Linked DNA regions of Azoarcus sp. KH32C. The protein of the gene in region 2 interacts with the protein of the main gene of each other region in a pairwise test. Links are inferred from orthologs where the notes say so. Each region holds a gene or a part of one and is shown on either strand. Other genes may lie near its edges. The genes, in order: dnaN, dnaE, AZKH_RS19470 and dnaQ.

The links.
Region 1: the proteins of dnaE (region 2) and dnaN interact in binary tests that used the Escherichia coli proteins (3 or more experiments, as listed by UniProt). The link is inferred for Azoarcus sp. KH32C from one-to-one orthologs.
Region 3: the proteins of dnaE (region 2) and AZKH_RS19470 interact in binary tests that used the Escherichia coli proteins (3 or more experiments, as listed by UniProt). The link is inferred for Azoarcus sp. KH32C from one-to-one orthologs.
Region 4: the proteins of dnaE (region 2) and dnaQ interact in binary tests that used the Escherichia coli proteins (3 or more experiments, as listed by UniProt). The link is inferred for Azoarcus sp. KH32C from one-to-one orthologs.

The regions. Positions count from the first base shown.
Region 1 is NC_020516.1:158-7,209, forward strand. What follows is about bases 815-3,765. They hold dnaN (DNA polymerase III subunit beta), read left to right. Parts: upstream 815-1,713; coding sequence 1,714-2,817; downstream 2,818-3,765. Other genes in these bases: dnaA (chromosomal replication initiator protein DnaA), read left to right, coding at 815-1,598; gyrB (DNA topoisomerase (ATP-hydrolyzing) subunit B), read left to right, coding at 2,903-3,765. Outside these bases: more of dnaA, read left to right, coding at 165-814; more of gyrB, read left to right, coding at 3,766-5,413; AZKH_RS26605 (DUF262 domain-containing protein), read left to right, coding at 5,646-6,824; AZKH_RS27140 (HEPN domain-containing protein), read left to right, coding at 6,814-7,052. UniProt on the Escherichia coli protein: Confers DNA tethering and processivity to DNA polymerases and other proteins. Acts as a clamp, forming a ring around DNA (a reaction catalyzed by the clamp-loading complex) which diffuses in an ATP-independent manner freely and bidirectionally along dsDNA.
Region 2 is NC_020516.1:1,406,771-1,414,901, forward strand. Bases 2,766-6,795 are described here. They hold dnaE (DNA polymerase III subunit alpha), read left to right. Parts: upstream 2,766-3,100; coding sequence 3,101-6,595; downstream 6,596-6,795. Other genes in these bases: AZKH_RS06305 (hypothetical protein), read left to right, coding at 2,766-3,047; AZKH_RS06315 (peroxiredoxin), read right to left, coding at 6,661-6,795. Also shown: AZKH_RS06290 (NADP-dependent malic enzyme), read left to right, coding at 1-1,339; AZKH_RS06295 (DUF2905 domain-containing protein), read left to right, coding at 1,415-1,615; AZKH_RS06300 (quinone oxidoreductase), read left to right, coding at 1,664-2,638; more of AZKH_RS06305, read left to right, coding at 2,661-2,765; more of AZKH_RS06315, read right to left, coding at 6,796-7,260; AZKH_RS06320 (methyl-accepting chemotaxis protein), read left to right, coding at 7,514-8,131. UniProt on the Escherichia coli protein: DNA polymerase III is a complex, multichain enzyme responsible for most of the replicative synthesis in bacteria. This DNA polymerase also exhibits 3' to 5' exonuclease activity. The alpha chain is the DNA polymerase catalytic subunit.
Region 3 is NC_020516.1:4,352,345-4,359,315, reverse strand. The notes cover bases 209-3,078. They hold AZKH_RS19470 (pyridoxal phosphate-dependent aminotransferase), read left to right. Parts: upstream 209-999; coding sequence 1,000-2,157; downstream 2,158-3,078. Other genes in these bases: AZKH_RS19460 (nitrogen regulation protein NR(II)), read left to right, coding at 2,465-3,078; AZKH_RS19465 (PP0621 family protein), read left to right, coding at 2,209-2,454; mtnA (S-methyl-5-thioribose-1-phosphate isomerase), read right to left, coding at 209-659. Outside these bases: more of mtnA, read right to left, coding at 1-208; more of AZKH_RS19460, read left to right, coding at 3,079-4,018; AZKH_RS19455 (sigma-54 dependent transcriptional regulator), read left to right, coding at 4,015-5,394; AZKH_RS19450 (hypothetical protein), read right to left, coding at 5,406-6,050; AZKH_RS19445 (TylF/MycF/NovP-related O-methyltransferase), read right to left, coding at 6,359-6,971. UniProt on the Escherichia coli protein: Shows aminotransferase activity with methionine and histidine as substrates, and to a lesser extent also with phenylalanine.
Region 4 is NC_020516.1:2,749,836-2,756,907, reverse strand. The notes cover bases 1-2,971. They hold dnaQ (DNA polymerase III subunit epsilon), read right to left. Parts: upstream 1,867-2,971; coding sequence 1,135-1,866; downstream 1-1,134. Other genes in these bases: AZKH_RS12035 (class I SAM-dependent methyltransferase), read right to left, coding at 2,384-2,971; rnhA (ribonuclease HI), read right to left, coding at 1,904-2,371; AZKH_RS12050 (fused MFS/spermidine synthase), read left to right, coding at 372-1,127; mutS (DNA mismatch repair protein MutS), read left to right, coding at 1-375. Outside these bases: more of AZKH_RS12035, read right to left, coding at 2,972-3,121; gloB (hydroxyacylglutathione hydrolase), read left to right, coding at 3,114-3,911; AZKH_RS12025 (diguanylate cyclase domain-containing protein), read right to left, coding at 3,945-4,913; AZKH_RS12020 (transglycosylase SLT domain-containing protein), read left to right, coding at 5,301-6,659; AZKH_RS12015 (dipeptide ABC transporter ATP-binding protein), read right to left, coding at 6,687-7,072. UniProt on the Escherichia coli protein: DNA polymerase III is a complex, multichain enzyme responsible for most of the replicative synthesis in bacteria. The epsilon subunit contain the editing function and is a proofreading 3'-5' exonuclease.

The DNA.
Region 1 (7,052 bases), 1.4 Mb from region 2 along the record:
CGCAAATCCGCCATGTGCCGCCGTGCACCGGCGTTTGCGCTGTGCGACCGGCCGAAGCATTCCGAACCTTATACCAAGCTGCCGTATCCAGCCCGCCGCCATGGTGTTGCATGGAGCCGGGCGCGTATCGACAAACCGTGCCACAAGCAACGTCCCCTCAGTCCGTGAGCCAAGACTTCTGGTCCTTCTGCCTGTCGCGTCTTGAAACCGAGCTGCCCCAGCAGCAGTTCAATACCTGGATCAAGACCCTGCAGGCAGCAGAGGACACGCCCGCGCCCGAACCGGCGCTGCGCCTGCTCGCGCCCAATCGTTTCGTCATGCAATGGGTGCGCGAGCGTTACATTCGCCGCATCGAGGAACTGGGCGAGGAGTTTCACGGCGAACCGCTGAAGCTCGAACTCACGCTGCCCGCCGGCGGAGCCACGCGCGCCGCGGCGCCCAAGCCCGCGACCGCTGCGACCCCGGCCGCGAATGGCGACGCAGCGCCCGCGAGCGCCGCCCGCCCGGTCGCCGCGCCGGCGATCATCACGCGCAGCGAGCCGGAACCGGCCAATGGCCCGTCTGAACTCGCCTACGAGAAGACACGCCTCAACCCCGACTTCACCTTCGACACGCTGGTCACCGGCCGCGCGAACGACCTCGCCCGCGCCGCCGCGATGCAGGTCGCGCAGAACCCGGGTACGTCCTACAACCCGCTGTTCGTCTACGGCGGCGTCGGCCTCGGCAAGACCCACTTGGTGCACGCGATCGGCAACGCCGTCTACCGCCACAACCCGCGCGCGGTGATCCGCTACGTACACGTCGAGGACTACTACGCCGACGTCGTGCGCGCCTACCAGCAGAAGAGCTTCGACGCCTTCAAGCGCTACTACCGCTCGCTCGACCTCCTGCTGATCGACGACATCCAGTTCTTCAACAACAAGAACCGGACGCAGGAAGAGTTCTTCCACGCCTTCAACGCGCTGACCGAGGCGAGGAAGCAGATCGTCATCACCTGCGACACCTACCCGAAGGACATCCAGGGCCTCGAAGACCGCCTGATCTCGCGCTTCGACTGGGGCCTGACGGTGCAGATCGAACCGCCCGAGCTCGAGATGCGCGTCGCGATCCTGCAGAAGAAGGCCGAGGCGCTGCGCGTCGACCTGCACGACGATGTCGCCTTCCTGATCGCGAAGAACCTGCGCTCGAACGTGCGCGAGCTCGAAGGCGCGCTCAACAAGGTCGTCGCCTTCGCGCGCTTCCACGGCCGCGGCATCTCGCTCGAAGTCGCGAAGGAGGCGCTGAAGGACCTCCTCAACGCGCACAACCGCCAGCTCACGATCGAACACATCCAGAAGACGGTCGCCGACTACTACAAGATCAAGATCGCCGACATGCACTCGAAGAAGCGCACGCGCGTGATCGCCCGTCCGCGCCAGGTCGCGATGTGGCTCGCGAAGGAACTCACGCCGATGTCGCTGCCGGCGATCGGCGAAGCCTTCGGCGGACGCGATCACACGACGGTGCTGCACGCCTGCCGCACGATCACCGAGCTGCGCCTCGGCGATCACCAGCTCAACCACGACGTGCACGTCCTCACGCAGGTCCTGCGCGGATGAGCCTGCGAGCTGCGATGCGCCCTGCCTCTGCCTATCTCTCCCCTATTTGTAGACAGCACCTCCTGCACGCGCCGTCCGCGCAACCCGTATAACCCACTCGGAAGACTCTGACGCCATGCTTCTGCTCAACACCAACCGCGACGCGATCCTTGCACCGCTGCAGTCGGTCGCCGGCATTGTCGAAAAGCGCCACACCCTGCCGATCCTGTCGAACGTGCTGATCGAGAAGCGGGGCGACCAGCTCACGATGCTTGCGACGGATATCGAGATCCAGATCCGCACGACGACGGGCGGGCACATCGGTGGCGAGGATGCTTCGATCACGGTTGCGGCGAAGAAGCTGCAGGACATCCTGCGCGCGCTGCCCGCCGGCGAAGTGACGCTGACGCTCGACGACAAGCGCCTGACGGTCAAGGCCGGCCGCAGCCGCTTCGCGCTGCAGACCCTGCCCGCCGCGGACTACCCGCGCATGAACCTGCCCGAAGCCGAGGCGACGCGCTTCACGGTGAGCCAGAAGCAGTTCAAGCGCCAGCTCGCGCAGGTCGCCTACGCGATGGCCCAGCAGGACATCCGCTACTACCTCAACGGCCTGCTGCTGATCGTCGCCGGCACGGAACTCCGGATGGTCGCGACCGACGGCCACCGCCTCGCCTTCGCTGCGAGCGCCCTGCCCGTCGAACTGGCACGCGCCGAAGCGATCCTGCCGCGCAAGACCGTGATGGAACTCGCGCGCCAGCTCGCCGACACCGAAGACCCGGTCGAAGTGATCCTCGCCGGCAACCAGGTCGTGTTCCGCTTCGGCCCGATCGAGCTGGTGTCGAAACTCATCGACGGCAAGTTCCCCGACTACGAGCGCGTGATCCCGCAGAACCATCCGAAGATGATCACCTTCGAACGCGCGCCGCTCCTCGCGACGCTGTCGCGCGTCGCGATCCTGACCAACGACAAGTTCCGCGGCGTGCGCCTCGTGCTCGGCGACGGCAGCCTGAAGATCGCCAGCACCAACGCCGAACAGGAAGAAGCCCAGGAAGAGCTCGAAGTCGATTACCACGGCGATCCGCTCGACATCGGCTTCAACGTCACCTACCTGCTCGACGTGCTCAACAACACCCATGAAGACCATATCGAATGGCGCTTCAACGACGGCAATTCGAGCGCGCTGGTGACGCTCCCGGGCAACGACCAATTCAAGTACGTGGTCATGCCGATGCGAATCTGACGCCGGCCGGCGCACCGCCGGCTGTGTGCCCTCCGCCCCGGGCCCTCCCGGGGCGTGTTCTTTGATGAATCACCCGAGATAGACGATGTCCGAACCGCAAAACCTGCCTCAGTCCGCCCCTGTCCCCGCCGCCGGCTCCGGCGCCTACGACGAATCGAGCATCCAGCAGCTCGAAGGTCTGGAAGCCGTGCGCAAGCGTCCCGGCATGTACATCGGCGACACCTCCGACGGCACCGGCCTGCACCACATGGTGTTCGAGGTCGTCGACAACTCGATCGACGAGGCGCTGGCCGGCCACTGCGACGACATCGTCATCACCATCCACCCCGACAACTCGATCTCCGTGTCCGACAACGGCCGCGGCATCCCGGTCGGCGTGAAGATGGACGACAAGCACGAGCCCAAGCGCTCGGCCGCTGAAATCGTGATGTGCGTGCTGCACGCCGGCGGCAAGTTCAACCAGAACAGCTACAAGGTGTCCGGCGGCCTGCACGGCGTCGGCGTCTCGTGCGTGAACGCGCTATCGAAGTGGCTGCGCCTGACGGTGCGCCGCGACGGCAAGAAGCACTTCATGGAGTTCCACCGCGGCGTGCCGCAGGATCGCGTGATCGACGTCGTCGACGGCATCGAGGTGAGCCCGCTGAAGGTCCTCGGCGAGACGAGCAAGCGCGGCACCGAGGTGCATTACCTCGCCGACGAGGAAATCTTCGGCACCATCGAATACCACTACGACATCCTCGCAAAGCGCCTGCGCGAGCTTTCGTTCCTCAACAACGGCGTCAAGATCCGCCTCATCGACCAGCGCTTCGGCAAGGAGGAGGACTTCGCCTTCGCCGGCGGCGTGAAGGGCTTCGTCGAATACATCAACCGCACCAAGAGCGTGCTGCATCCGACCGTGTTCTACGCCGAAGGCACCACGCGCATCCCGACCGGCCACGGCCACGACGCCGAGCTGGGCGTCGAGGTCGCGATGCAGTGGAACGACAGCTACGCCGAACAGGTGCTGTGCTACACCAACAACATCCCGCAGGCCGACGGCGGCACCCACCTCACGGGGCTGCGCGCTGCGATGACGCGGGTCATCAACAAGTACATCGAAGAACACGAGATCGCCAAGAAGGCTAAGGTCGACATCACCGGCGACGACATGCGCGAAGGCCTCGCCTGCGTGTTGTCGGTGAAGATGCCTGACCCGAAGTTCGCGAGCCAGACCAAGATGAAGCTGGTCTCCAGCGAAGCGCGCCCCGCCGTCGAGGAAGTCGTCGCCAACAAGCTCACCGACTTCCTGCAGGAAAACCCGATCGACGCGAAGACCATCTGCGCGAAGATCGTCGAAGCCGCCCGCGCCCGCGACGCCGCCCGCAAGGCGCGCGAGATGACGCGCCGCAAGGGCCTGCTCGACGGCGTTGGCCTGCCCGGCAAGCTCGCCGACTGCCAGGAGAAGGATCCCGCGCTGTGCGAAATCTACCTCGTCGAGGGTGACTCCGCAGGCGGCTCCGCCAAGCAGGGCCGCGACCGCAAGTTCCAGGCGATCCTGCCGCTGAAGGGCAAGATCCTCAACGTCGAGAAGGCGCGCTTCGACAAGCTGCTGCAGAGCCAGGAAATCGCGACGATGATCACCGCGCTCGGCACCGGCATCGGCAAGGAAGACTACAAGCCGGAAAAACTGCGCTACCACCGCATCATCATCATGACCGACGCGGACGTCGACGGCGCCCACATCCGCACGCTGCTGCTGACCTTCTTCTACCGTCAGATGCCCGAGCTCGTCGAGCGCGGCCACATCTACATCGCCCAGCCGCCGCTCTACAAGATCAAGCACGGCAAGACCGAGCTCTACATCAAGGACGACAACGAGCTCAACCAGCACATGCTGAAGCTCGCCCTCGACGGCGCGACGCTGATCCCGCGCGAAGGCGCCGCCCCGATCGGCGACGAAACCCTCGGCGGCCTCGCGCGCAGCTACCTGCTCGCCGAAGCCGTCATCAACCGCCTCGCCGGCTACATCGATCCCGCCGTGTTGCACGCAATGCTCGCCCACGACATCGAGGTCAGCCTCGACGACGAAGCCGCCGCCAACGCGAGCATCGAACGCATCCAGCCGCATCTCCCCGACGACGTGCGCCTGCGCGCCGAATACCACGACGAAACGGAAACCTGGCAGCTCGCGATCGAGCGCATGCACCACGGCAACCGCAAGCTCGGCTGGCTCGACGACCCCTTCGTCCGCTCCGGCGATTACCGCAGCATCCGCACCGCGAGTGCCGCCATCGCCGACCTGATGGGCCCCGGCGCCACCATCCGCCGCGGCGAAAAGAGCCAGGCCGTCACCCGCTTCGCCGAAGCCATCCGCTGGCTACTCAACGAAGTCGAACGCGGCCTGACCAAGCAGCGCTATAAGGGTCTCGGCGAGATGAACCCCGAGCAGCTGTGGGAAACCACGATGGACCCCGTTGTGCGTCGGCTACTGAGGGTGCAGATCGATGACGCGATTGCTGCGGATGAGATCTTTACGACGTTGATGGGGGATGACGTCGAGCCACGGCGGGCGTTTATTGAGGGGAATGCGTTGTATGCGAGGAATATTGACGTTTGATTTTTCTTGCATAGGACACGAGACAGGATTCGTGTCGCATTAGGAAAAAGGGCTCCGTTTGGAGCCCTTTTGCATTTCGCGGCTACTCACTGTCTGAAGTTCTTTCTCTACTGCCGACGACTGCCCATAGGGAACGCGAAAACATGCTCAAGTAGTTCGACATCCCCAAAGACGCGTTTTGTCGTTTACCATGCAACTCCAATGCAATGTAATTTCCGCTCGGGGGAAGCTTATGACAAAAGACAAGCATGACGACTTCTCGCAGGAGATCCTGTTCGCTGATGAAGAGGGTAAGTCTGCCGCAGAATGGACTCATCTACCACCAGAGCGAGAGTTCTTCGCAAGTCCATATGATCCTCCTGTCAAGACGCTCGTTGCCGAGATCCGCGAGAAGGAGCTTATGGCGCGCCCCACCTTCCAGCGAAATGCTGTTTGGGATAGACGGCGGAAGAGCAAATTTGTCGAATCAATACTGTTGAACATTCCAATTCCCAATCTCTTCTTTGCCGAAGATGATGATGGGACGAAGGTCGTCGTCGATGGTCAGCAGAGACTTCTAGCCTTGAAGGATTACGTTGAGAATTCCTTTCCGTTGAATGGCTTGGACGTTTTGCATGAGCTTAACGGCAGACGATTCGCCGACCTGACAGAGCGCCAACAGCGAATTATCAACAACCGAACCCTTCGTTGTTTAGTGATATCGGCAAAGAGCGACTCAGAAATCCGATTCGAGGTCTTTGAGCGACTAAATACCGGAGGACTACCTCTCAACGCACAAGAAGTTAGACACTGCGTATTCCGTGGAGCTCTAAATGATTTGCTCCATGAGCTTGCCAAACATCCCTCATGGCTTGCCTTGCTTGGGAAGGAAGAACCTGATAATCGAATGAACGACTGCGAACTGATACTTCGCTTCTTTGCCATCCGGGATGCACTTCCAAATTATTCCCCGCCACTGAAAACACTGCTCAATTCCTATATGAAAGCTCACCGGAACCCGAGCCAACAGGAATTGACCGAGATGTGTAACTCTTTTTTGGCAGCCGTCGATGCGGTATCGCGTGCTTTTCCGGGCCATCCATTCAGGCGCGCGCAACACAACGACAAGGGCGGAACTGAATGGGATAATTCACTAAATCGCGCTGTTTTCGACGTCCAGATGATCGTAATGGAAGGCGCTAATCCGAATTGGATCGAGACTCATTCCACCGAAATTGAGGCTCAGTTCATCGAACTCTGTGTGAACGATCAACGATTTAGTGATTGTGTTAGCAGAGCTACTGCCGACAAGACTCGAATGGAGTACAGGCTTTTTAAGTGGAACGAATCACTTAAGAATCTTGGAGCCCAATTGCCATATTCAGCAAGAATTCCTTTGGCTCCGACAATGGAAATTGGCGATGCCGAGTAATTCCTTGGAGGATTTCCGCTTCCGAATGGAAGAGGTGTCCTCCCTCTTGAATTCCGCCCAAGGATCGCAGGATCCTCGAAATGCCTCAATGTACGCCAAATGCGCGATAGTGCTAGCCTGTGCTGCACTCGAGCGGTATATGAATGATGTTCTTGAGGAATTCTGCAGCAGTTTTAATGAACAATCATGGCAAGAACTTAGCCAAGGGCGGCAGCGTTACCTGCTGCG
Region 2 (8,131 bases):
CTTCCCGTTCATCTTCCGCGGCGCGCTTGACGTCGGCGCGACGACGATCAATGAGGAGATGAAGCTTGCGTGCGTGAAGGCGATCGCGGAACTGGCGCAGGCCGAGCAAAGCGACATCGTCGCGTCGGCCTACGGTGGTGCAGAGCTGCGCTTCGGCCCCGATTACATCATCCCGAAGCCCTTCGATCCGCGTCTGATTGTGAAGATCGCGCCGGCCGTGGCCCAGGCGGCGATGGATTCGGGTGTTGCGACCCAGCCGATCGAAGATATGGCGGCCTATGTCGCGAGCCTGTCAGACTTCGTCTACCAGTCCGGCATCGTCATGAAGCCGGTGTTTGCGGCGGCCAAGCGCATCCCCGCTGAAACCAAGCGGGTGCTGTACGCCGAAGGCGAAGATGAGCGCGTGCTGCACGCGGCCCGTGTTGTCATCGAGGAAGGCCTCGCACGTCCGATCCTGATCGGCCGTCCGAGCGTCATCGAGATGCGCATCCAGAAGATCGGCCTGAACCTCGTGCCCGGTCGTGATTTCGACATCATCAACCCTGAGTCGGATCCGCGCTACAAGGAACTGTGGCAGGAATACCATCGCATGCTGTGCCGTGATGGCGTCACGCCGGAACTGGCGAAGGCCAAGATGCGTCGCGACACGACCCTGATCGGCTGCATGGTGCTGCGTCGTGGCGATGCCGATGCGCTGGTCTGCGGCACCTTCGGCACCTACGACTACCACTTCAAGCAGGTCGAGGACGTCATCGGGCTGAAGCCGGGCGCCAAGCTCTTCGCATCGATGAGCCTGCTGCTGCTGCCGAAGCGCACGATCGCGATCACCGATCCGTACCTGAACGAGAACCCGAACGCCGAGGAAGTTGCCGAGATCGCCCGCATGGCGGCCGAGGAACTGCGCCGCTTCGGCATCGAGCCGCGCGTCGCGCTGGTGTCGCATTCCAACTTCGGCAGCTCGCGTTCGGCTTCGGCTCGCAAGATGCGCGAAGCAGCCGAGATCCTGCGCGAGATTGCGCCGGGCCTCGAATGCGACGGCGAAATGCACGGTGACTCGGCGCTGTCGCCCGAGATCCGCGCCAAGGCGAATCCGGACTCGACGCTGATTGGCGAAGCGAACCTCGTCGTGATGCCGAACCTCGACGCGGCCAACATCTCCTTCAACATGATGAAGATGGCCAACAGCGACGGCGTGTCGATCGGCCCGATGCTGCTGGGCGCGCGCCTGCCGGTGCACATCCTGACCCCGTCGGCGACCGTGCGCCGCCTGGTCAATATCACCGCCGTGGCGGTGGTCGATGCCTACGAGCAACGCCTCGCAGCGGGTTCCGCCGCCTGAGTGCGACGCTGAGTGCCGCCGGGCCCTCGGGTCCGGCGGTTGTCGTGCGGAACCTGCGCACGTGAAGATCCGATCATGCAGCATCTGCTGATCATTTTCGGCATCGTATCGATCGCGCTGGGGCTCGCGTGGCCCTGGCTGTCCCGGCTGCCGCTCGGGCATTTGCCGGGCGATATCCACATCGAGCGCGACGGCTTCGAGTTTCATTTTCCGCTCACCAGCTGCCTGCTGGTGTCGGCCGTCGTCAGTCTTCTCATCTGGTTGTTCCGGCGCTGAACCGGCGCATTACAATGACGGTCTCACATCCATCTTGAGGAGACCGGCATGCCGCATGCAATTCGCTTCCACCAGGTTGGCGGCCCAGAAGTCCTGCAATGGGAGTCGGTCGACGTCGGGATGCCTGCGGCGGGTGAGGTGCAGGTCGAGCATCATGCGATCGGGCTGAACTTCATCGATACCTATCACCGCACGGGTTTGTATCCGGTTCCCTTGCCTTCGGGCATCGGCCTCGAAGGCGCCGGGGTCGTCAGCGCGGTGGGGGAGGGTGTGACGGACCTCGTCCCGGGTGACAGGGTCGCCTATGCGGGCGGGCCGATCGGCGCTTACGCCGAGGTGCGCAACATGCCCGCAGATCGGCTAGTGAAGCTGCCGCACGGGATTTCCTTCGATCAGGGCGCGGCGATGATGCTGCAGGGGCTGACGGCGCAGTACCTGCTGCGTCGAACCTATCGCGTACAGCCGGGCGACACCATCCTGATCCACGCCGCGGCAGGTGGAGTCGGTCTGATCGTCTGCCAGTGGGCCAAAGCCCTGGGGGCAACGGTGATCGGCACGGTCGGTTCGGACGAAAAGGCGGCGCTCGCTCAGGCGCATGGTTGCGATCATCCGATTGTCTATACCCGCGAGAAGTTTGCCGAGCGCGTGAAGGAAATCACCGGCGGCGAAGGGGTTGCCGTCGTGTACGACTCCATCGGCAAGGACACCTTCATGGATTCGCTCGCGTGCCTGCGGCCGATGGGCATGATGGTATTGTTCGGTGCGGCGTCGGGGCCGGTGCCGCCGGTCGATCTGGGCATTCTCGCAAAGATGGGGTCACTCTTCTTGACGCGTCCGACGTTATTCACCTATTCGGCAAAGCGTGCCGATCTCGTCGCCATGGCGGACGAACTCTTCGATGTGGTGGGGACGGATCGCGTGAAGATCGAGGTCAACCAGCGCTACGCGCTGCGCGATGCGGCGCAGGCGCACGTCGATCTGGAGGCGCGCCGCACCACCGGTTCGACGATCCTGGTGCCCTGAGCGCAGCTGGAGTGAGGAAAGGATGAAGTCGACGATGTTGCGATCCACGGTGCTATGGCTGATCTTGGCCTTGGCGGGGCTTTCGGCGTTTCCCGCGGCTGCGCAGCCTGCGAGCCGCGTGGCCATGGACCCCGCTCGAACGGCCTCGCTGACGGCGGCCAGTCGGCGTATCGAGGACCGTTTCGTCGCCGATGTCGCCCGTATCGTCGGCACCACGTCCGAACGCGTGCGGCGCGCCATGCCGGACGAACGCCGCATCACGTCGGCCGCGTCCCGCCTGATCTCGGCACTCGAAGTCGATCTCGGCACTACGCTCACGCCGGAGCAGCAGGCAGAAATTCTCGAGGCGGATCAAGCCCGTAAGCTCTCGCTGGCCAAGGCGCGCGAGGCCGCCATCGGAACCCAGTAAAGGGCTGCCGAAATCCGGTTGGGTCCGACGGGGCATCGGGTAAAATTCTGCCCATGAACGCCCCACACCAGCCTCGCTTCGTCCACCTCCGTCTCCACTCCGAATACTCGATCTCCGACGGCATCGTCCAGGTCGATCAGGCCATCGCCAAGGCCGCGGCCGACGGGATGCCGGCACTCGGTATTTCCGATCTGGCCAACCTTTTCGGGATGGTCAAGCTTTACAAGGGTGCGCGGGGCAAGGGCATCAAGCCGGTGATCGGTGTCGATGCCTGGATCACGAACGAGGTCGAGCGCGACAAGCCTTTCCGGGTCCTGCTGATCTGCCGCAACCGCAAGGGCTACGGGCAGATGTGCGAGCTGCTGACCCGCGCCTACCTCGACAACAAGTACCGTAGTCGCGCCGAAATGCGCCGCGAGTGGTTTGCCGACGGCGGCGCGTCGGACCTGCTTTGTCTGTCGGGCGCGATGCGCGGCGAGATCGGGCAGGCGCTGATGAATGGCAACACGGAACTCGCCGACCGCCTGGCCTCCGAATGGGCGGCGTTGTTCCCGGGGGGGTTCTATATCGAGCTGCAGCGGGCCGGCCATCCCGGCACGGAAGCCTATGTGCGACAGGCGGTGCTGCTCGCCGCTCGGCTCGGTCTGCCGGTCGTCGCCACGCACCCGGTCCAGTTCTTGAAGCCCGAAGACTTCAAGGCCCACGAGGCCCGCGTGTGCATCGCGCAGGGTTACGTGCTGGCCGACAAGCGCCGCCCGCAGGATTTCACGCCCGAGCAGTACTTCAAGAGCCAGGACGAGATGTGCGAGCTCTTCGCCGACATCCCCGAGGCGCTCGAGAACTCGGTCGAGATCGCCCGTCGCTGCTCGTTGACCGTGCAACTCGGCAAGAACTTCCTGCCGCAGTTCCCGACGCCCGAAGGCATGACGCTCGATGATTTCCTCGTCGCGGAGGCGAAGGCCGGGCTGGAGGTCCGCCTGCAGGAACTCTACCCGGACGAAGCCGAGCGCGAGCGGCAACGCCCGACCTACGAGGCGCGGCTCAAGTTCGAGACCGACACCATCATCCAGATGGGCTTTCCGGGCTACTTTCTGATCGTTGCGGACTTCATCAACTGGGGCAAGCAGAACGGCGTCCCGGTCGGTCCGGGCCGGGGTTCAGGGGCGGGCTCGCTCGTCGCGTATTCGCTGCGTATTACCGACCTCGATCCGCTCGCGTACGCGCTGCTGTTCGAACGCTTCCTGAACCCGGAGCGGGTGTCGATGCCCGACTTCGACATCGACTTCTGCCAGGACAACCGCTACCGCGTCATCGAGTACGTGCGCGAGCGCTACGGCAAGGACGCCGTCTCGCAGATCGCGACCTTCGGTACGATGGCTTCGAAGGCCGTCGTGCGCGACGTCGGCCGCGTGCTCGATCTGCCTTACGGCTTGTGCGACCGCCTCTCCAAGCTGATTCCGATTGAAGGCGCGAAGCCCGTCTCGCTCGCCAAGGCCTACGAGATGGAGTCGCAGATCGGCGAGATGATGCACGATGGCAACGACGGTGAATCGGTGCAGGAGCTGTGGAAGCTCGCCGAGCCGCTCGAAGGTCTGTCGCGCAACGTCGGCATGCACGCCGGCGGCGTGCTGATCGCGCCGGGCAAGCTGACCGACTTCTGCCCGCTCTACATCGCCGACGGCGAAGACGCGACTCCGGTGTCGCAGTTCGACAAGGACGACGTCGAAGCGGTCGGCCTCGTGAAGTTCGACTTCCTCGGCCTGCGAAACCTCACCATCATCGAGCTCGCCATCGAGTACGTCGAGCGCCTCACGGGCGAGAAACCCAACCTCGCCGCGCTGCCCTTCACCGATCCGGCCGCCTACCAGATCCTGAAGGAAGCGAACACCACCGCGATCTTCCAGGTGGAATCGGACGGGATGAAGAAGCTGCTGAAGAAGCTCGCTCCCGACCGCTTCGAGGACATCATCGCGGTGCTTGCGCTCTACCGCCCGGGCCCGCTCGGCTCCGGCATGGTCGACGACTTCATCCTGCGGAAGAAGGGCCAGCAGGAGATCGACTACTTCCACCCTGACCTGAAAGCCTGTCTCGAGCCGACCTACGGCGTGATCGTGTATCAGGAACAGGTGATGCAGATCTCGCAGATCATCGGCGGCTACACCCTCGGCGGCGCCGACATGCTGCGCCGCGCGATGGGCAAGAAGAAGCCCGAGGAGATGGCCAAGCACCGCGAGACCATCGCCGACGGTGCCAAGCAGAAGGGCTACGACCCGGCGCTCGCCGAACAGCTCTTCGACCTGATGACGAAGTTCGCGGAATACGGCTTCAACAAGTCGCACACCGCCGCCTACGCCGTCGTCACCTACCACACTGCCTGGCTCAAGGCCCACCACTGCGCGGCCTTCATGGCCGCAACCATGTCGGCGGACTTGGACAACACCGACACGATCAAGATCTTCTTCGAAGACTCGATCGCCAATGGTCTGACGATCCTGCCGCCCGACGTGAACGCTTCCGACTTCCGCTTCGTGCCGACCGACCGCAAGACGATCCGCTACGGCCTTGGTGCGGTAAAAGGCGTCGGCGAGCCCGCGGTGCGCTCGATCCTTGCTGCGCGTGCGGAAGCGGGTCCGTTCAAGGATCTCTTCGATTTCTGCGCGCGCGTCGATCGCCGCGCCGTCAACCGCCGCGTCATCGAGGCACTGATCCGTGCCGGCGCGTTCGATCTGATCGAGCCCAGCGGCAACAGGGATCGCGCGCGTCTGATCGCGACCGTCAGCCTCGCGATGGAAGCGGCCGAGCAGGCAGCAGCGAACGCGATGCAAGGCGGCCTGTTCGACATGGTCCCGGAAGCCGCCGGGGCCGCGCCCCAATATGTCGCCGCCCGCCCGTGGACGGAACGCGAGCGCCTGAAGGAAGAGAAGACCGCCATCGGCTTCTTCCTGTCCGGCCATCCGTTCAACTCATTCAAGAAAGAAGTGCGTCGTTTCATCCGCCGTTCGCTGGCGGAGATCGAGCCGTCCCGCGATCTGGTGATGATGGCGGGCGTCGTGACGGATGTGCGCATCAAGATGACGGCGCGCGGAAAGATGGCTTTCGTCATCCTCGACGACGGCAGTCAGGTGCGCGAAGTCTCGGTATTCTCCGAGAACTACGACAACCAGCGCGGGAAGATCGTCACCGACGAAGTGTTGGTCGTCGAAGGCAAGGTCAGCAACGACGATTTCACCGGCGGCTATCGGATCATCGCCGACAAGCTGCTGACGCTGGGCGAAGCTCGGTCGCGCTTTGCCAAGGCGCTGCAGATCAGCGTCAATGGCGAGGTCCGCGCGGCCGGCGGCCCGCTCGCCGCGGCCGATCGACTGCAGGCGCTGCTCGCCCCGTACCGCGATGGCGGATGCCCGATTCGCGTGCGCTACCGCAACGAGGAGGCCGAAGCCGAGTTGCCCCTGGGCGACGGCTGGAAGGTCAGGCTGGAGGATGCGCTGCTCGACAGCCTGCGCGAGTGGTTGCAGCCCGAGTCGGTCGACATCCTCTATCCGAACTGAGGCCGCAAAAGGAAAGGGCCGCCACCCTTGCGGGCGCGGCCCTTGTTCGGCGTATCGACTGCCGATTACAACGCTTCGGCGTGCTGCGCCAGGTATTCGGCGACGCCGCTGGTGCTTGCCTTCATGCCGGCCTTGCCCTTGTTCCAGCCGGCCGGGCAGACTTCGCCGTGCTCTTCGGTGAATTGCAGGGCGTCGACCATGCGGATCATTTCGTCGATGTTGCGGCCGAGCGGCAGGTCGTTGACGACCTGGTGGCGCACGACGCCGTTCTTGTCGATCAGGAACGAACCGCGGAAGGCGACGCCGCCTTCGGCTTCGACGTCATAGGCACGGCAGATTTCGTGCTTGATGTCGGCGACCAGCGCGTATTGAACCTGGCCGATCCCGCCGTTGTTGACCGGCGTGTTCTTCCAAGCGAGGTGGGTGAATTGGCTGTCGATCGACACGCCCAGCACTTCCACGCCGCGCTTCTTGAATTCCTCGAGACGGTGATCGAAGGCGATCAGCTCGGACGGGCATACGAAAGTGAAGTCGAGCGGATAGAAGAAGACCACCGCATATTTGCCCTTCGTGTACTCCGAGAAAGTGATGTCCTTGATTTCATTGTTGCCGAGCACTGCGGTCGCGGTGAAATCGGGGGCTTTCTTGCCAACGAGAACGGCCATTTTCAGAGTCTCCTGGGTGGTTTGAATGACACGATGATTATGTTGCCGACAATGTCTCCCCGTAAATTGGCTTTTCACCATCGGGTCAATAGGAATTTGCTATTGCTCTCTTGCGAGGAATTGACACCCTTTTTTCCTTGATTTCCGCCCTTGCTAAACTTTCCGAGTCCGTTACCGTAGTAACCGGGTAAGAATGCCCTGCGGCCGTCATCCTGACAGACGGCTGCAGCGGACAGAACAGGACTTGGCTGCGATGATGCAACGACTAAAGAATTCGCCGATCTGGGTGCGCCTGATTTTGGCCATCGGGAGCCTTCTGATTGCCGTCGGTACCACCCTGGTGGTTTGGGTCTCGGCGGAGCAGGAGCGAATGGCAATCAGCCAGTCCCATGATTTCGCCGAAACCATCAACCAGATGACGATGGCCACGCTGGTGTTCATGAAGAGCACCAAGACGATGAAGAAGCGGGCGATCTACCTGGACCAGGTGAAGAAGTCCTCCGGCCTCACCGACATGCGCGTCGTTCGGGCAGAACCAGTCATCAACCAGTTTGGCGATGGGGACGAGGACGAGATGAACGTCGGTCCCGACGAGAAAGCGGCTATCGAGAGCGGTCAGCCTTTCTTCGAAGTGCGGGAGGATCCCGCGAAAGGCAAGATCCTCAAGGCCGTCTTCCCGCATACCAACCGCAAGAGCTACCTCGGCAAGGACTGTACCGAGTGCCATGACGAGCCGCCCGAGGGCGTCGTGCTCGGCGCCGTGACGATGGAAGTGTCGCTCAACAGCATGACGGCGGCGGTGTCGGCTGCGCGCACGAAACTCATAGGCGGCACGATCGCGGCGCTCGGGTTGATGATCGTGCTGATCTTC
Region 3 (6,971 bases), 2.9 Mb from region 2 along the record:
GCCGCGTTGTCGGCAATGAGGCGCAGCGGCACGCCTGCTTCGCGCAACTCCCACGCGGTGAGCAAGCCCTGGTTGCGAGGCCGCGTTTCGCTGACCCACACCTCGACCGCGAGCCCGCGCACCTGCGCTTCATACACCGGCGCGAGCGCCGTGCCGGCGCCGCAGGTCGCGAGCCAGCCGGCGTTGCAGTGGGTCATCACGCGCAGCGGACGGTCGAGTCCGGCAGCGAGGCCTTTGAGAATCTCGTAGCCGTGTCCGCCGATCGCGGCGCACATCCCGGCATCGCCCTCGCGGATCGCTTCAGCCTCGCGCCAGGCGGCCTCGACGCGCTCGGAGGGATCGAGCGGGCGCAACCGGCCGGCCATCTGCCCAAGCGCCCAATGCAGGTTCACTGCGGTCGGACGCGTCGCGCCGAGAATCTCCAGCGAGCGCTCGAGCCGCGCGTCGCTCGCATCCCTCATCAGCGCGATCGCAACGCCAAAGGCCGCCGTGGCGCCGATCAGCGGAGCTCCGCGGACCTGCATCGCATGGATCGCGACGGCGACCTCGTCGAGCGTCGTCAACCGGCGCACTTCGCAACGGTGCGGCAATAGAGTTTGGTCAAGAATAACGACGGCGTCCCCGTCGCGCTTGATCGTGGGAATAGGCTGAGTAAACATGGGGCTATTCTATCCCGAGACCAACCGCCCTATCCGCACGCAAGTGCCGTGGCCTTCCTCTTCCGGGCTGTCCGTGAGCGCCGGGCCGCGACTGTCCGTGGGGGAAACAAGGCGACGCATGTTTGAGCCCGCAGGGCGAGTTTGCGTCGCCGCCCCCGCGGACTGGCTCGGGCCGGGAAGCCGAAGGCCGCGAGCGCCTGCCCGGAAGAGGAAGGACGCGGCACAAGGCGCCGAGCGGAGGCTTCGACAATCCTGCATTGTCTTGAAATACCGGCGCCATTGGTCATCAACCGGACCCTCTGCGAGAATGTTCGGCATCAACTCGACCCCGCCCGCAGCCATGCCCCAATTCCCCGCCCCCATCGAATCCCGCCTGCCCAACGTCGGCACCACGATCTTCACCGTGATGTCGCGTCTCGCGCAGCAATGCGGCGCGATCAACCTGTCCCAGGGCTTCCCGGATTTCAACGCCGAGGACTTCCTCTTCGAGCGCGTCTCGCACTGGATGCGGGCCGGATTCAACCAATACGCCCCGATGGGCGGCGTCGCGCCGCTGCGTGAAGCGATCGCACGCAAGGTCTCCGCCCTGTATGGCACGGAATACGACCCCGAAACCGAAATCACCGTCACCGCCGGCGCGACGCAGGCGCTGCTCACCGCCGTCGCGGCGCTGGTGCATCCGGGCGACGAAGTCATCGTGTTCGAGCCGGTATACGACTCCTACGCCCCCGCAGTCGAACTGCAGGGCGGCCGCGTCGTGCGCATGCAACTGACGGCACCGGACTACCGCCCGGACTGGGACGCGGTCGCCGCCGCGATCACGCCGCGCACGCGCATGATCATGATCAACAGCCCGCACAACCCGACCGCGACGGTATGGACCGCGGACGACATGGCGCGGCTCGCGGCGCTTACCCGCGACACCGGCATCGTGATCGTCTCTGACGAAGTCTACGAGCACATCGTCTTCGACGGCCTGCGCCACGAAAGCTGCGCGCGCCACCCGGAGCTTGCCGCCCGCAGCGTCATCGTGTCGAGCTTCGGCAAGACCTATCACATCACCGGCTGGAAAGTCGGTTACGTCGTCGCCCCGCGCGAGCTGATGGCCGAATTTCGCAAGGTGCATCAGTTCAACGTCTTCACCGTGAATACGCCGGTGCAATACGCGCTCGCCGATTACATGGCCGATGCGTCGCGCCACGAGAGGCTGGCGGCCTTCTACCAGGCCAAGCGCGATTTCTTCCGTGACGCATTGACCGGATCCCGCTTCGAGCTGTTGCCCTCGCGCGGCACCTATTTTCAGCTCGCGCGCTACGGCGCGATCTCCGACGAAGCCGATACCGCCTTCGTGCAGCGGCTCACGCGCGACGTCGGCGTCGCGGCCATTCCGGTCTCCGCCTTCTTCGCCGACGGGCGCGACGAGCGCGTGATCCGCTTCTGCTTCGCGAAGAACGAAGCCACGCTCGCCGCGGCCTGCGAGCGCTTGCGCCGGGTCTGACGGACCCCATGCTAAACTCGTCCCGCCGATATTCCTGCCGAATCTCCTGCCGTGCGTAATCTGCTGATTTTCATTCTGATTCTGGTCGCCATCTGGTGGGTCCGCCGCATCGTCAGCCGATCCGATGACTCCGCGCACCGCGGTGGCGGTGGCGCACGTCGGCGCGATGCTGATGACGTCGAACGGATGGTCGGCTGCGCCCACTGCGGTGTGCATGTGCCCGAGAGCGAATGCGTGCGTGACGGCGAGACCTTCTATTGCAGCGAGGAGCACCGCCGCCTGGGCGCGCGGCGGTAGGCGATAGCCAATGGGCCTGCTGGTCGATGGCTTCGACGCCGCACGCTGGGTACCGCTGCGCTACCTGAATCTTTTCCGGCTGATCATCGCCGGCCTGTTCCTCGTCGCCGGGCTCGAACTGAATCTCGGCGCCGACGCGCCCCGCGTCTTCAAGGGCGCCGCGATTGCCTATATCGCGGCCGTCCTCGCCCTCGGTTTCCCGGACGCGGCGCGACGACTCGGACTCGATCGCCTCATCACGCTGCAGGTCGTGATCGACATCGTGCTGCTCGGCCTGATCATGTGGGCGAGCGGTGGCTACGCGAGCGGCATGCCCGTGCTGATGATGGTGATCCTCGCCGGCGCCGGTCTCGTGGCCCAGGAGCGGATGGTCCTGTTCTACGCCGCGCTGGCGACCGTGACCGTGCTCGCCGAAAACGTCTGGCGTCTGCTCACCAACAGCAAGCCGGCCGACTTCCTGCAGGTCGGAATCCTGTGCACCGGCTTCTTCGGCATCGCGATCACCGCCCGCCTGTTGGCGCGGCGCGCGAAAGCGAACGAATCTCTGGCGGTCCAGCGCGGTGAAGCGCTCGCCAAGCAGCAGGCCGTCAACGAGCGCATCATCCGTGACATGCAGGACGGCGTCGTCGTGCTCGACAGCGACGGCCGCGTTCTGCAGGCCAATCCGCGCGCCGCCGAATTGCTTGGCGTGTCCTCGCTCGAAGGTCTGCGCCTGGCTGACCTCGACGAGAGCCTGGCGGACGTGCGCGGGGAATGCGGCCCGGAGGGCAGGCTCCTGCGCGCCGGCCCCGCGGGGAAGCTGCTGCGTTGCCGGGCGATCGGTGCTCATTGCGACGAGCGCACGGACGGCACCGAAATCCTTGTGTATCTCACGGACTACGAGGAGATCCAGATCCAGATCCAGCAGCTGAAGCTCGCCGCCCTGGGGCGCCTCACGGCCAGCATGGCCCACGAGATCCGCAACCCGCTGTCAGCCGTCACCCAGGCCGCCGAACTGCTGACCGAGGAAAAGCGCGGCGAAGTGCAGGTGCGCCTCATCCGGATCATCAACGACAATGCGCGACGCATCGAACGCATGATCCGCGACGTGCTCGCTCTTGGCCGGCGCGACGAATTGTTGCCGGAAGCGCTGCGTCTGGCTGCATTCATATCCGGATTGATCGACGAACGTGCAATGGGCGGTGATACGGAGCGCGACATCTACCGCATCGACATCCCGCCCGACGAAACGCTGGCCGTCGACCGCGCCCATCTGCACCAGATCCTCGACAACCTGATCGCGAACGCGCGCCGCTACTGTTCGGGACAAGCCGGTTCGGTGAGGATCTTCGTTGCGACGGAGAGCGGGGGGCGCACGGCGCTGCACGTCGTCGACGACGGTCCGGGCATCCCGGAAGCCGATCGCATGCGGATCTTCGAGCCTTTCTTTACCACGCATCCGAAGGGGACCGGCCTGGGCCTGTATATCGCGCGCGAACTTGCCGAAGCCAACGGCGCCGCCCTCGAATTGTTGGACAATGCCCCGGGTGCGCATTTCGTACTGACCGGACGGAGCCAGCCATGACGCAACCCGAACGACGCAATCGCCCGAGGGGGATCGATGTACTGGTCGTGGACGACGAAGAAGACATCCGCGAAGTGCTCGAACTCTCGCTGCTGCGCATGGGGCTCGCCTGCGATACCGCCGGGACCGTTGCCGATGCCCGCCGGCTGCTGGACGAAAAGCCCTACCGGCTGTGCCTCACCGACATGCGCCTGCCGGATGGCGATGGACTGGAACTGGTTGCCCACATCCAGTCGCACATTCCCGGGCTTCCTGTGGCCGTGATTACCGCATTCGGCAGCATCGAGACGGCAATCCGCGCCCTCAAGTGTGGCGCATTCGATTTCGTGACCAAGCCGGTCGAACTCAAGGCGCTGCGCGAAATCGTCAGTCACGCATTGAACGTGCAGAGCGCGCCGGGCTTGGGAGAAAACGCCGGCGGCCGCAGTCTGATCGGGCGCTCCGCCGCGCTCGAGCAACTGCGTAGCCAGATATCGAAGCTCGCGCGCAACCAGGCGCCCGTCTTCATCCTCGGCGAATCCGGTACCGGCAAGGAAGTCATCGCCCGCCTGATTCACGAGTCCGGGCCGCGTGCGAATGCCCCCTTCGTTCCGGTCAATTGCGGCGCCATCGCACCTGAACTGATGGAAAGCGAGTTCTTCGGACATCGCAAGGGGAGCTTCACTGGCGCCGTATCCGACAAGGACGGCCTTTTCCAGGCTGCACGGGGCGGCACGCTGTTCCTCGACGAAGTCGCCGACCTGCCCTTGGCGATGCAGGTGAAGCTCCTGCGCGCGATTCAGGAGCGAGCGGTACGACCCGTTGGCGCCCACGCCGAAGAACCGGTGGATGTCCGCATCCTGTCTGCCTCCCATCGCGACCTCGGGCAATTGGTCGCCGAAGGCAAGTTTCGTCAGGACCTCTACTTCCGCATCAACGTCATCACCTTGCGTGTGCCGCCGCTACGCGAGCGGCCGGAGGACATCCCCGAGCTGGCGGAGCACATCCTTGCCCGACTCGCTGAGCGCGAGGGTGGCGCTCCGCGGCGGCTGACCCGTGAAGCAAGCCAACTGCTGGCACAGCATTCCTTTGCCGGCAACGTTCGCGAGCTGGAAAATTTGCTCGAAAGAGCCTGCGCGCTGTGTGACGGTGACGAGATCACTGGCCCCGATCTCAGTCTCCATCCGACAGAGGGGCTAGCGCAGCCCTTAGTCTTCTTCAATGCAAGCGGCGATGTTCATGACGATGTTGCGGAGAGCGATTCGGACAGCGACGAACGCGCGCTGGTGCTGCGCATGCTCGATGAGACGCGCTGGAACCGCAGCGAGGCAGCGCGTCGGCTTGGGATGACGCTCAGACAGTTGCGGTACCGGTTGCAGAAGTGGGGGATGGAGTAGCCCTCGACCGGCTACTTCACCGGTGCGATACCAACAAGCGAGCCTGTTTTCAAGTCAAGGATTGCGCGTGCCTCGCCGGCGCGACCGATTACGGGGACCGTAAGCGTGCTCGTTTGAGCGGTCGTATCCGACTCCGGGCTTTGCTGCATTTGATTGAATCTCGGTACGCCTTCAGCCAATGGCGCATAGCCTCCCGCTAGGAACGCCGTCGGTGGAGCTTCGTCGAATCCCCCAACTGTTGAGACCGCTTCGAGTTGTGCTGCGAGCGAAGGCTTGACGAACACTGGACGGGGACCATTCGACCAGGCTGGAACTGCTGTGACCTCGTTTGGAACGGTGCCGATGACGTCTTGAGATGTGATCGCGAAAAAGCGGTCATAGACAAAAGCGAGGTAAATCGGGCGTTGAATTGAAAGGGTCCACGCTCCGTAGGCAAACAGCGAAAGCTGAAGTACGAGTATCAATACAAGGTCAAATCGCAGTTCCTTTTTTCCCTTCCTGTCGGGACGAAAGAGAATGGCTGTCAGGATGGGGCCGACGACGAACGTGATCCCGATGACCCAGATCAGGATGGACGTTCCGCCTTGAACGCTTAGAAGTCCGCCGGGATACCAATGGGTGAGGACCCAGAAGGCAAGCCCGCCAACAAGTGCCACGCTGAACGCGGTGTGAGTCAGAATTGTCCGAAAGCGCGCGGAACGAGGCAGAATCGAAGGCATAGTAGGAATGTGACTGCTTGAGTCTATAAACAAGACAAAGGGGACTGCCTGGGCAGGCGGGCCGGGTGATATGCGCCAAGCCTGTCCGAATAAGTTGAGTTTCGCACCATTTTTTTTCGCGGGCTGACTAACATGAATTCCCCGCTTAATGGCTGAGCGGCATGCGTTGCGAAGATTCAAGCAGCCCGAGGTAAACGTGGATATCCCCTTGCCTCTTGTTTCGCCCGATATTTGACTCCAAACCATCAGCGCTTAATCAGCATCCCCTGGCCGGTGGGGTAAGGGATGACCCGATAGTTGCGCTCTTCAAACCACTTGTCTTCAACCTGCTTCTGATGGCGATAAATTCCCGACCACTCATAGTCGTCCAGAACGACAACACCGCCGCTGACTACTCTATGAAAGAGGTGCTCCAGTGCAGCTATTTCCCCGTCGGCATTGTTCAGATCAATGTGAAGAAATGCAATCTGTTCAGGGATGCCGTCCGAAAAACAATCCGGAATAAGCCCCTTGATTAGCCTAACTTGCTTGTAGTCTACGAATCGGTCCTGGACAAGTTCGTAAAATCCCTCCCCCTGCCCAGCGAATGCATGCCCCTCCACAGGGTTGTAGTCGAATGTGTCATAGCCCCAGTAGGGCTTCGGAAAGCCCGTACCTCCTAGGTAGTCCATGACAGTCTTGATGCCAGTGCCAATGTACACACCGCATTCGACGAAGTCGCCAGGAAGCTGAACGCAGTTATATGCCGCGCAAGCTAGGATATAACGTCGCCACAGAATCGCTTCGTCTGCATCGTTGACGATGTTGGTTTGCCATGCATCTCTAAAGGCCTCATCTTCCAACGCAGAGTTGTTTCGC
Region 4 (7,072 bases), 1.3 Mb from region 2 along the record:
GAGCTGACCCGGCTCAACGGCGACTATCCGGAATGCGCGAACGTCCACCTCGATGCCGTCGAACACGCGCATCGGATCGTGTTCCTGCATGCGCTCGAGGAGGGCCCGGCGAGCCAGAGCTACGGGATCGAAGTGGCCGCGCTTGCGGGTATTCCCGGCGCTGTGATCCGCGACGCCAAGCGCCGCCTCCGCGCCCTCGAAAACCGCGAAGTCGGCGCCGGACCGCAGCCGGATCTGTTCGCCGCCTTGCCCGAGCCCGAGGACGAGAAGCTCTCCCACCCGGTGCTCACGGCGCTCGCCGGCATCGACCCGGACAGCCTGAGCCCGCGCGAGGCGCTTGAGCACCTGTACAGCCTGAAGCGGATGGCGTCATGAGCACGCCGATCGATATCAGCGAAGACGGCGGCGTCCGTTATCTGCACTTCGGCTCGGAGTGGATTCAGGGCGCGATGCGCATCCGGCGCCCATACGCGCTGGAGCTCGCCTACACGCGCGAGATGATGGCGGGCCTGCTGCTGCACGATACCGACGAATGGCCCCGGACGGCCCTCGTGATCGGCCTCGGCGCCGCGTCGCTGACGCGCTTCATTCACCGCCACTGCCCGCGGACCCACATGCAGGTCGTCGAGATCGAACCGCGGGTGGTCGCCGCCGCACGGCAGTTCTTCAAGCTGCCGGACGAGGACGAACGGCTCGCGATCCACGTCGGAGACGGCGTCCGCTACGTCACGGAAACGAACCGGAAATTCGACCTGATCCTGGTCGATGGCTTCGATCGCAACGCACGCGCGGGCGGGCTCGATACGGCCCCGTTCTATGCGGCGGCGCGCTCCTGCCTGTCCGAGCGGGGTTTGATGTCCGTGAACCTCTTCGGCCGTTCGCGGGGCTTTCGCGCCAGCGTCGAACGCATCATCACGGCCTTCGAAGATCGCGCGATCGCCTTCCCGTCCTGCGACAGTGGAAACGTCGTGGCGCTCGCCGTGCAAGGCGACCGGATCGAACTCCCCCTCGCGGAACTGCGCGACCGCGCCCATAAACTCAAGGAACTGACGGAGCTCGATCTCAGGCAGACCGTCACGCGGTTGGAACAGGCCGGCAGCCTGCCGGGCGGCCGCCTGATCCTCTGACCGCCACTCAGCCGGCGGGCGCTTCGACCGGCGGCGCGGGCGGTATCCACAGGCAAAGCCCCTTCGTCGCCTTCGCGATGTCCTGCAGCACCCGCTCGTGCTCGGCCAATTCTTCGTCCGACGGCCGTAGCACGATGAGCGGCGGACGGTCCACGAGCGCGCCGCCATCCCCCAGCCCGCCCATCCCTGCCGGCTCGTCGTCCAGGCTCATGATCAGGCTCTCCTGACCGCGCGTCATCGCCAGATAGACGTCGGCCAGGAGCTCCGCATCGAGGAGCGCCCCGTGCAGCGTCCGCGACGCGTTATCGATCTGGTAGCGATCGCACAGGGCATCCAGTGAGGCCTTCTTCCCCGGGTTCTGCTCCTTCGCCATCTTGAGCGTATCGATCACGCCGCCGCACAGCGTATCGAGCCGCTCCTTCGCCAACAGCGAAAGTTCGTGATTCAGGAAGCCGACGTCGAAGCTCGCGTTGTGGATCACGAGCTCCGAATCGCGGACGAAGTCGATGAACTCTTCGACGATGTCCCGGAATTTCGGCTTGTCCGCAAGGAACTCCTCGGTGATCCCGTGAACGGCAATCGCCTCGGCGTCGATGCCCCGCTCCGGGTTGATGTAGACGTGATAGTGACGCCCGGTCAGGTTACGGTTGAGCAGTTCCACGCAACCGATTTCGATGACGCGATCGCCGTTGCGCCAATCGAGGCCGGTGGTTTCGGTATCGAGAACAATCTGTCTCACTGGAAATTCCTTTCTGACGATTCAGGCCTTGCGGCCCTCACCCATGGACTGCCGCGCCACGGGCGCGCACCGCTTCGACACCTCGGCGCGCCAGTGCATCCGCGCGCTCGTTCTCGACGTGCCCTGCATGGCCTCGTACCCAGATCCACGACACCTTGTGGCGGCTCGCGGCGGCGTCGAGTTCACGCCAGAGGTCGGCATTCTTGACCGGCTCGCGTGCCGCCGTCTTCCAGCCGCGGGCTTTCCAGCCGTGGATCCACTCGGAGATCCCTTTCTGCACGTACTGGCTATCGGTATGCACGCGCGCTGCAACCGGACGCTTGAGCAGTTCGAGCGCACGGATCACCGCAAGGAGTTCCATGCGGTTGTTCGTCGTCTGCGGCTCGCCGCCCCAGATCTCCTTCTCGTGCGGTCCGCTGCGCAGGATTGCCCCCCAACCGCCCGGGCCCGGATTGCCGCTGCACGCACCGTCGGTGAATATCTCTACCTTTTCCTGTTCTTCCATTGAGCTGTTCCGCTATTCCGTCTTTTGTATACCGTGCACTTCGCGGCCGCGCTGGGCAACCGGCGAAAGCCGCTTGGTCGTGGCGCGACTGTCGCGCCAGTTCGGGGTGATCAGCCGCATGCCCTGCACCCGCTTGATCCCTTGAAGGATGTAGGCACCGCCGCAGATCGGCCACCAACGATCCCCTGCTTTGTCCATGAACCGCCACTGCTCGAGCGAGGTCGCATGAGTGAACGGTGGCGCGTAGCAGCCGAAGCTACCGCCCTGCGTCTCGAATCCGAGCAGCGCCAGCCAATCCTTCGCGCGCCGGACGGACAGATACTGTCCGCACCACGGGAAATGCCCTCGTCCGCGTGCAATCAGCCGACGCAGTCCCCAAAGGCTGAAGGGATTGAATCCGCTGATGATGACGCTGCCCTCGGGAACCAGCACCCGCTCGACCTCGCGCAGCACGTGGTGAGGCCTCTGCGAAAATTCGAGGACGTGGGGCAGTAGCACGAGATCGACACTCGCCGTAGCGAACGGTAGCGCATCGGGGTCCGCGATGATGCCGCACCGACCGGACTGCGCGCACGCCAACCTGAACGGGATCCGGTTGCTGCGCAAAAAGTCGTGCTGCGGCAAGCCGATCTGGACCGCGTTGTAGCCGAAGATGTCGGATACCATCAAATCGAACTTGGCTTGCTCCCACTGCAGCAGGTATTGTCCCTGCGGGCATTCAAGCCAGTCAGAAAGACTGAGGATGGTCATGAAAAATCAGCACCCCAAAATCCGCAGCTGCGACATTATCCCTCTTCCCGCATTCCGCGATAACTACATCTGGCTGCTGCGCCGCGATGGCGCCGCAGCGGTCGTCGATCCCGGCGATGCCGACGTCGTCGACGCTGCCCTGCGCCAGCATGGGCTGCGTCTCGACGCGATCCTGATCACCCACCATCATGCCGACCACATTGGGGGCGTTGCTGAGCTGGTGCAACGGCACGCTCCGGCCGTATACGGGCCCGCAGACGGGAATATTCCCTTTGTTACGCACCCTGTGCGCGAGGGCGACCAGATCGCCCTCGAAGCCCTCGACATCCGCTTCGATGTGCTCGAAGTTCCTGGGCACACCGCCACGCATATTGCCTATCTCGCACCGTGGATCCTGTTTCCGGGTGATACGCTGTTCAGCGGCGGCTGCGGGCGCCTGCTCGGCGGCACGGCCTCCCAACTCCATGAGTCGCTGCAACGACTTGCACGCCTTCCTGGAGAAACCCGTGTGTACTGCGCGCACGAATACACGCTCGCCAACCTCGATTTTGCCCGGCAGTCGGAGCCCGAGAATGCCGAACGCGAGCGCGTCCGGAAGGAATGCGAGCTTCTGCGCGCTGCCGGCCGCCCCACGCTGCCGACGACGATCGAACGCGAGCGCGAGATCAACCCCTTCCTGCGGACGCATGTCGACGGGGTCCTGCGGGCCGTTAGCGCGCATGCCGGCACCCGACCGCACAACGCCGGCGAATGCTTCGCTGCCCTTCGGGCATGGAAGGATGTGTTCTGAGCATCGGCAAAGCGCGTCAGGCCGAGGAAACGGCTAGGCCGGCGTCACGAGGTCGCCGCAGACGGTGGCATTCCACCGGTTGCGGCCATTGCGCTTCGCACCGTAAAGCGCTTGGTCAGCGCACTTGAGCAGGCTCACGAAACCACCGTCGTCGGCGCGATCAGGCGTCGTCGTCGCGATGCCGACACTGATCGTGACGACGGGCGCCGCGGAAGAATGGCGATGCGTGATTGCGAGTTCCTCGATACTCCTGCGCATCGCCTCCGCGACGCTTTCAGCGCCCTCCTGATCGGTATCGGGAAGGACCGCGGCGAATTCCTCGCCGCCATAGCGGGCAACGAGATCGGCCGGGCGCCGGGTGCTGCAGGACAGCGAGCGCGCGACTGCCTTCAGGCACTCGTCGCCGACCTGATGTCCGTATGCGTCGTTAAACTGCTTGAAACAATCGACATCGATGACGAGCAGCGACAGCGGCGAACCGACACGTGCGCTGCGACGCCATTCGCGCAGCAGCGTCGAATCGAAAGTGCGCCGGTTCGCGATCCCCGTCAGTCCGTCGAACGAGGAGATGCGAGTGAGTTCGCGATTGGCCTCGTCCAGCTTCCTGGTCAGCACCAGCAGCGAGTACCGCATCTGCGCAATCCGCTGCATGGCTCGGACCTTGGCCTTCAGTACCGCCTCGGAAACCGGCTTGGCCAGATAGTCGTCGCCGCCCACGGCGATGCCGCGCTCGAGGTCTTCGTCACTCGTCCGGGCCGAAAGGAAGATGATGGGTGTCCATTCACCATCCTTCTCGAGCTGACGGATCCGCTGCGCGACCTCGAACCCGTCCATGCCGGGCATTACGATGTCGAGCAGTACAAGATCAGGCCGTTCCCGCTTGAAGGATTCGATCCCCGCCAGTCCGTCGCGCGCGTGCACGGTCTCCAGCCCCATCCTGCCGAGCGAATGGCAGACCAGGGTGGCACTCGTGACGGTATCTTCGATGATCAGAGCCTTCATCGGCGGCGCAACGCTAACCCGTTGATCAAAACCCCGCAATCCTATCAACTTAGTCTCCCGGTGTCGCGAATTTCCGTTCGTTTTGAACGTCTATGGAAATGAACGACGACGAAGCATGCCGATGGTTTGCGCGGGCAAGAGACGCAGGACTTTGCGAAGACCTGCAAATCGGGTTTGACGCTCCCCCCCGCCTGCCATAGAGTCCACGTCTTTTCTCGAACGAGCACCGGATTCATGTCGGGATCTCTCGCACGATTCCTGTTGATGATGATTCTCTCGGCGCTTGCCCAATTCACTTCATTGGCGCACGCCGATGATGATCAGGCGCTTGAGCCGACGCCCCTCGCCCCGTCCCCTGAAATATCGACATCTCAGGAAATTGGCGGCTTGCGGCTACCGTCCGCCTCCCGTAGCGCCGAAGGCATCTCCGCCTCCCAGTACCAAGCGCTGGAACTGCGCGATCCGACGCCCCGCGTCCTCACCCTGGACCTCACCCGCGAAGCGAACGACATCTGGGACCGCATCCGGCGAGGCTTCGGTATGACCGACCTCGATACCGACCTGGTCGCCGAGCAGCAAGCCTTCTACCTGAACCGTCCGGGCTTCCTCAAGAAGGTGTTCGAACGGGGCGGCCGCTATCTCTACTACATCGTTGCCGAACTCGAACGGCGCGGCCTTCCCACCGAACTGGCGCTGCTACCGATGGTGGAAAGCAGTTACAACCCGATGGCCTACTCGCGCGCGAAGGCGTCGGGGCTGTGGCAGTTCATCCCGTCTACGGGGCGCAACTACAACCTCGTGCAGGACAAGTGGGTCGACGAGCGGCGCGACGTGGTCGCCTCGACCAATGCGGCGCTCGATTACCTGCAGACCATCTACGAAATGCACGGCGACTGGCATCTCGCGCTGGCCTCGTACAACTGGGGCGAAGGCGCCGTGGCGCGGGCCGTGCAGCGCAACCAGAACGAAGGTCTGCCGACGGACTACACCAGCCTGCGAATGCCCGAAGAAACGCGCAACTACGTGCCCAAGCTGCAGGCCCTCAAGAACATCGTTGCGCGCCCGGAGCTGTTCCACTTCGAGCTGCCCTACGTCCCGAATACCCAGCATTTCGTGCGCATCGAAACCCCGGGAGGGATCGATCTGGCGACCGCGGCCAAGTACGCGGAGATGCCGCTCGACGAATTCATGGCGCTCAACCCGAGCCACAATCGCCCGGCGATCGCCCAGGCCGAGCGTCTCGTGATTCCGGTCGATCGTGCAGAAAGATTCCAGTTGCGCCTCGCCGAACACGAAGCTTCAGGCAAGAAGTGGCGTACGCACGAACTGCAGCGCGGCGAAACGTTGGCGTCCGTCGCGCGAAATGCTGGGCTTTCTCTGGGTGAGCTGCAGCAAATCAATGGCCTCGATGCCCGGAGCCGCGTCAGCGCCGGCTATACGCTCCTCGTCCCGGAGGGCGTCGAGGCTGCTGGAGCCCTCGCCGCAGCACGCCTCATCCCGCGAGCGATGGCAACCGATCGCAGCACCCTTCCCCCGCCGGCACCGGAGAAACCCGCGAAGGGCGGGGCCAAGGGCGCGAGTACCAAGAAACCCGGCAAGGCCGAGACTTCGAAGCACTCGACAGCTCACGCCGCAAACGGCAAGGCCGCGTCCACTGCGAAAAGCGGGTCTCATGCCGCCGCCGCGCCGAAGGCCGCGAAGGGCGGTAAGCAGTCACCCCAGCCGCAAAAGAAGACCAAGCATTAACAGCCGGGAGCGCTGATCGCGCTCCGCCTACTCAGGCCAGTGACAACGCACCACGCGCCCCGGCCCGTGTTGCGTTTCGTCCGGATACTGCTTGCGGCAGATATCGGTTGCGCGCGGGCAGCGCGGATTAAAATGGCAACCGGCCGGCGGCCTGAGGGGTGACGGAAGGTCTTCGGCCCCGCCCCCCGTGCGCGAAGCGCCAGATGCTGTAATCGGCTGGTCACGCTCGATATTCGGCACGGCAGCGAGCAGCGCACTCGTGTAGGGATGCGCCGGGGCCCCGAGGACCGCATCGACCGGACCACGCTCCACGATGCGGCCCAGATACATCACCGCGACATCGTGAGCGAGCCAGCTCACCACGCCGAGGTTGTGGGTGATGAACAGGTAGGCGAGGCCCAATTCGCTCTGCA